One region of the Lactobacillus gallinarum genome, then DNA from elsewhere that is predicted to be linked to it. Evidence: predicted binding sites of a transcription regulator. Region 1 holds the regulator's gene; the other holds the start of a gene.

Region 1 (3,434 bases):
GAATTGCCCAGCAGTTATGACTTACTTAAGAAGAGTAGCTAGCTCAGGTTTTGATATTTCTCAGGCCGTTAAGTTAAGTGAAATTGAAGAGAATCCTGAAAAAGCTGCAGAATTGATTCAACCAATTGACGCTTTCTTTAAAGACTATCCTCAAGTTGATCTAAGTGAAGGAAAATGGCTTAAAGTGAAAAATGGAGCAGGTATTTCGTTAGAAATAGATGCTAAAAAAGTCGCATTAAGGTACAATAAAAAAGTCAAGGCGATTTATGAGAATAAGGGAAAATTATATCGCCCAAGTTTAATGTTGATTCAAAATGAATAACTGAAATGAAGGGATTAGTTGTGAAAATCATTCATTTAACTTATCCAGTTAGCGAAAATACCATATCTTCAAAAACTATTCTAGCCTTAGGTTTTTTTGACGGCGTTCATTTAGGTCATCAACGCTTAATCAATAAAGCCAAAAAAATAGCTGATCAAAAGAAATTACCATTAGTAGTATTAACTTTTGATCGTCATCCGAAGGAAATTTATGCTGCCAAAAAAGACTTTAAGTATTTAGAAACTTTAGATGAAAAGGCAGATAAAATGGCAGAACTAGGTGTAGATTATCTAGCCGTAATGCCATTTACTAAAAAGTTTAGCGAGATAGATGCACAGAGTTTTGTAGATAATGTAATAATTAAACTCAATGCAGATACAGTAGTAGCTGGATTTGATTATACATATGGTCCTAAAGAGACTGCTAATATGAAGAATTTACCAAAATTTGCGAAGGATAGATTTGAAATTTTCGTTATGCCTAAGCAGATTTTTAATGGTAAAAAAATAGGTTCAACTGAAATTAGACAGGCAATTAGGGAAGGTAAGATGGAATTAGCTTTTCAATTAATGGGTCACCATTATGTGATGAGCGGGATCGTTGGTCATGGTAAAAGAAATGGCCATAAATTAGGCTTCCCAACAGCTAATTTACTTTGGGCTAGTCATAAGGTAATTCCCAAAATAGGAGTATATGCCACTAAAACGCAGGTAGCTGGAAAGTGGTATGAATCTATGACTAGTGTCGGTTATAATGTAACGATTGGCCAACCTGAACAAATTTTTATTGAATCACATATATTTAATTTTAAACAGGATATTTATGATCAGCCAATAAAAATTAAATGGTATAAATATACTAGAGGCGAAATTAAATTTAGCGGCCTTGAAGAATTGAAAAAACAATTAGAGAAAGACCAAATAGAAATTGAACATTATTTTGCACAAGAAGCACGAAGTAATGCGTAACGAGAAGCTGAAGAACTTAGCAATTTTGAACTAAGTTCTTCAGTTTTTATTTTTTGAAATAATTTGAAGAAATTTTAGCACTCCTCTTGTTTTTCTGCTAATTTATAGTATCATATTAATTGTTAGCACCTGAGAATTACGAGTGCTAAAAGTGAGGGCGATTATTATGTTGACCGAGCGTCAAGAGCTTATTTTAAAAACAATTATTACAGACTTCACACAAACGCATGAGCCTGTTGGCTCTAAGACGGTGATGAAGCAGTTACCAATTAAAGTATCAAGCGCTACTATTCGAAATGAAATGGCGGTCCTAGAAGATCAAGGCTTAATTGAGAAGACACACTCTTCTAGCGGAAGAATTCCGTCAAGTGATGGATATCGTTATTATCTTGATAATTTAGTTGAACCGCTTCAGTTGCCAGAGTCTGTTTATAACACGATTGGGACACAATTAGATCGACCTTTTCATCAGGTGAATGAAATCGTACAAGAAGCAGCACGCATTTTATCTGATTTAACTAATTACACTGCTTTTGCTGAAGGACCTGAGAGTAGGGATGTTAAAATTACAGGTTTTAGGATTGTTCCCCTGTCTTCTAGACAAGTGATGGCAATTCTAGTGACGAGTGATGGCAATGTCCAAAATCAAGTTTATGCTTTACCACATAATATTCATGGTGAAGAAATTGAAAAAGCGGTTCGAATGATTAATGACCAATTAGTTGGCAAGAGTTTAAAGGAAATTAATGTTTCATTGCTAAGTGAACTTGCTAAAAACGAATTAGGTAGTGATCATGCTAACGAATTATTTAGCTTAGTTGAAGACGTGTTAAAAGATGCGGCTAGTGAGCAGATGTATGTTGATGGACAAATTAATCTATTGAACAATACAACTGAGAATAATGTAAATGATATACGTTCACTCTATGAATTAATTGATCGAGATAATTTGTTTTCTAATTTGATGAATATTAAGGCTGATCCTAAGACTGAAAAATACCCAGTTAAGGTAAAGTTAGGATCTGAATTGCCGAATGATTTATTAAAAAATTATAGTTTGCTGACAGCTGAATATAGTGTCGGCTCCCATGGTAAAGGAACAATAGCTTTACTTGGGCCAACAAATATGCCGTATTCTCAAATGATAGGGCTTCTAGAATACTTCAGAAATGAATTAGCCAAGAAGTTACTTGATTATTACGGTAAATTTCAATAATAGAGGAGGTTAGCCGTGAGTAAAGAAGAGTTTCCTAGTGAAAAGAATTTAGATGAAAAAGAAAATGCTTCAACACCTAAGGATGTTAAGAAAAAGGCAACTGAAGGTAAGGAAGCAAAAAATGATAAACATGATGAAAAATTAGCTAAAGAATTGGCTGATTTAAAAGATAAGAATAAGGAGCTTGAAGATAAGTATCTTCGTAGCGAAGCAGAAATTCAAAATATGCAAAATCGCTATTCAAAAGAAAGAGCTCAACTTATTAAGTATGAATCTCAAAGCTTAGCTAAAGATATTTTGCCTGCTGTAGACAATTTGGAGAGAGCTTTAAGCGTAGAAGCCGATGATGATGTTTCCAAGCAACTGAAGAAGGGCGTTAAGATGACGCTTGATTCATTAACTAAAGCATTGAAAGAACATGGCATCGTTGAGATTGAAGCTGAAGACGTAAAATTTGATCCGACATTGCATCAAGCTGTTCAAACTGTAGCAGCCGAAAATGATGATCAAAAAGATCACGTTGTTCAGGTTTTACAAAAAGGATATCAATATAAAGATCGGACACTAAGACCAGCAATGGTTGTAGTTGCTCAATAGGAGAGGAAGTTTATACATGTCAAAAGTTATTGGTATTGACCTCGGAACTACTAACTCAGCAGTTGCAGTTCTTGAAGGTAAAGAACCAAAGATTATTACTAACCCAGAAGGTAACCGTACTACTCCATCTGTAGTAGCTTTTAAAGATGGTGAAATTCAAGTTGGTGAAGTAGCTAAGCGTCAAGCTATTACTAACCCTAACACTATTGTTTCAATTAAGCGTCACATGGGTGAAGCTGATTACAAGGTTAAGGTTGGCGACAAGGAATACACACCACAAGAAATTTCTGCATTTATTTTACAATACATCAAGAAGTTCTCAGAAGATTAC
Region 2 (3,434 bases), on a different contig from region 1:
TTTTCTTCTACCTTTGGAGAAATGTCGAAGATTGCTTTGCCGTTCAAGTACAAGTGCTTGTCGTCAGCAGTAAATTCAACCTTCTTAGTGTCAGGTTCTCTTAAGATCAACTTAGCAGCTGGAGTTTCAAGGTTTTGTTCAACAACTCTTCTAAGTGGACGAGCACCGAACTTCTTGTCGTAACCCTTTTCTGCCAAGAATGCCTTAGCTTTGTCTGAAACTTCAACAGTTACACCCTTCTTAGCAAGTACGTGGGACATCTTCTTCAAGTAAATGTTGATGATCTTGCCCATGTCTTGTTCAGTAAGTGAGTTGAATGGAACGATTGCATCCAAACGGTTCAAGAATTCAGGTCTGAAGTAGTTTTCAAGAGCTGAGATTAACTTGTCTTGGTCAACCTTGCCGTCTTCAAGAAGCTTGTCTGAGAAGCCTGCGTTTGAAGTCATAATCAAGATAGTGTCTTTGAATGAAACGGTTCTGCCTTGTGCGTCAGTCAAACGACCGTCATCCATAATTTGGAGAAGTGCGTTGAAGACTTGTGGGTTAGCCTTTTCAATTTCGTCAAACAAAATCAATGAGTATGGTTGGTGACGAACTTTTTCAGTTAATTGACCACCTTCACCGTAGCCAACGTAACCAGGAGCTGAACCGATTAACTTGTTAACAGCCATCTCGTCTTGGTATTCACTCATGTCCAAACGGATTAAGTGGTCTTTGTTACCAAATAATTGGATAGCTAATTGCTTAGCAAGTTCAGTCTTACCAACACCAGTAGGACCAGTAAGTAAGAATGAACCAGTAGGACGATCGCTGTCTTTAAAGATTTGCTTACGAGCAATAGCGTCAGTAATTACATCAATTGCTCTGTCTTGGTCAATAACGTTTTGCTTTAACTTCTTAGCAAGGTCTAAGTTCTTTTGAGCTTCGTCAGCGTGGAGTTCGCTCATAGGAATCTTAGTCTTTTGCTCAATAATTTCGTAGATGTCTTTCTCAGTTACTTCTGGAATATTCTTAGTGTCTACGTTCTTAAGTTGCTTTTCAAGGTCAGCAATCTTGTTCTTAATTTCGCTAGCCTTGTCGTAGTCTTCAGCCTTAGCAGCTTCTGACTTCTTAGCTTCAAGAGCATTGATTTGATTCTTCAAGCTCTTTTCATCAGTTGGTTGTACAAGCAAAGCCTTCTTAGCACCAGCTTCATCCATCAAGTCAATGGCCTTGTCTGGTAAGTAACGACCTTGAATGTATCTTTCTGATAATTCAACAGCTAGTTTAAGACTGTCATCACTGTATTTTACGTGGTGGTAATCTTCGTACTTCTTCTTTAAGCCTTCCAAAATCTTGATAGCTACATCTGTAGTTGGTTCAGGAACTTGAACAGCTTGGAATCTACGTGATAAAGCTGGGTCCTTTTCAATTCTTTGGAATTCGCTTGTAGTAGTAGCACCGATTAACTTCAAGTCACCGCTTGCAAGAGCTGGCTTCAAGATGTTAGCAGCGTCACCATTGTTGTTTTCTGAATCAGTTGAACCAGCACCAACAATGTTGTGCAATTCATCGATGAATAAAACAATGTTAGGATCACTCTTGGCCTTGTCGATAACCTTCTTTAATCTTTCTTCAAAGCTACCACGAAGACTTGAACCAGCAACCATGTCATTGATGTTTACTGAAATAATGTGCATGTTAGCCATCTTAGCTGGCACATTGCCTGAAGCAATTCTTTCAGCTAAACCTTCTACAATAGAAGTCTTACCAACACCAGCAGGTCCGATTAATACAGGATTATTCTTCTTACGTCTTGATAAAATTTCAATAACGTTATCAATTTGTTCGTCACGACCAATAACTGGGTCAAAATTATTCTTCTTTGCTTCTTCAACTAAATCTACGCCAATTGGTTTTTCATTTGGTTGTTGTGGGGTTTGTTGAATGGTTTGAGGAGCTGAACTCATATTGCTTGAGTAATTAATAGGAATTGAACCTGAATTACCGTTGCCACTTCTTCTGCCAAAGTCGTCATTAAAGAATGAGCTGTTCAATTCGTTAAATAAGTTGTCAAAATCATTGTCAAAGTATGCCATATCTGCAAACACTCCCATCATAAACTTGATTTTTAGCACTCAAAGCATTTAAGTGCTAATTCATTACATTTATAAGTATAGCAGGTTATCCACAGATTGCAAGCATAGATTTAAAAGTTTTCCACATTTTTCTTTTAATTTGTGATGTTAATCTAAAAAAGTAATAAAATCGTTGATATATAAGCGCTTATATTGCTTCACAATATATAAAGATTTTATTAAGAAGGATGAAATTATACGCTTAAAGGATTATTGGGTGTAAAAGTTTTCCACAGGATGAATATTAATCCTGCTCATTTTGTCCATTTTTATCGTTATCTGACTTTTTTCCTTGTCGCGATATTACTTGATTATTCTTATTCTTAATTGGTTCTAATAAATATTGTTGAATAACCTGGACTACTTGTTGATTTTGAGGCAAATCAGAGTGATCAGCCTTATCCCCAGTGATTGTCATCGCAGTATAACTCTTTACTTGCTTTTGAAAAATATACTTTCCTGCTGCAACACTAGCTTCTGGGACGATCCCATCTGACTCATAATTTTTGCCTCCAGATACAGAATACACCACTAAGCTCTTAGGGAGTCTATTTTTGCACTTAATAAAATCTTCCAACATTTGCGTTTTATGGTTGATATTCTTTTCGCTAAAATTATACGGCGTTCCTACTGTCATTAAACGCTTCATGGTAATTTCATCCGAATAAGTTGAATAATAATGTTCTAGCCAGTATGTCCAAATTAGACCACCATTAGAATGACCAAAGGCCTTAAAATTATTAAATTTATAATCCTGTGAAATAGCTTCAAAGGCTTCATCTAACCATTCTGCTTGTTTTTTGATATTGCTATAACCGTCCTTATTGTTTTTAAAGCCAATAATAATAAATGGTTCATTATCATTTTTATTAATTGAGCCCGAATACGACAGATTACCATTAGTTGAAACGTTGATTTTCAACACGCTATGTTTAGTTGGAGTGTTTTGATTTAATAATTTAACCAACTCATTAAAACGTTCAGTACTCGCACTGGATCCAGGCACCATGATTACCGGTGACAAGGCAGATTTCATTCTTTGTGCACGAGCTTGGTTATCTTTTTCCATCCATTTATAACCAGGAATAGCGAAAACCATAACTACTAATAAAACAAGGGCAATCCATTTTAAATTAGGATTTTTAAGCAGTTTGTTGGCCTTTTTCATATTCATAAGCTTTAAGTTTCCTTTCTATCCTTTGTCCCAATAACGAAATAGGTATTAACATCAAAATATCTAAAATAAATAAACAAATAGAAAAGACTAAATTACTCCAGTTGCCGTTAGAACCGAAAAACGAAATAAGAATTCCTGGG

Evidence for each region. Region 1 encodes HrcA, which represses chaperone genes, less so after heat shock. Its sites were predicted from a motif close to TTAGCACTCNNNNNNNNNGAGTGCTAA; they were not measured.
Region 2: B5E95_RS07305 (ATP-dependent Clp protease ATP-binding subunit) is a predicted target of HrcA. The motif match lies at 2,111-2,137, and genes of this name have one in related genera.

The regions. Positions count from the first base shown of each region.
Region 1 is NZ_NFKZ01000002.1:111,633-115,066, forward strand. It holds gene truB (tRNA pseudouridine(55) synthase TruB) at 1-322, shown strand, start outside; gene ribF (riboflavin biosynthesis protein RibF) at 328-1,290, shown strand; gene hrcA (heat-inducible transcriptional repressor HrcA) at 1,457-2,506, shown strand; gene grpE (nucleotide exchange factor GrpE) at 2,522-3,103, shown strand; gene dnaK (molecular chaperone DnaK) at 3,120-3,434, shown strand, end outside.
Region 2 is NZ_NFKZ01000021.1:8,139-11,572, forward strand. It holds gene B5E95_RS07305 (ATP-dependent Clp protease ATP-binding subunit) at 1-2,078, opposite strand, end outside; gene B5E95_RS07310 (alpha/beta hydrolase) at 2,362-3,291, opposite strand; gene B5E95_RS07315 (PTS transporter subunit EIIC) at 3,260-3,434, opposite strand, start outside.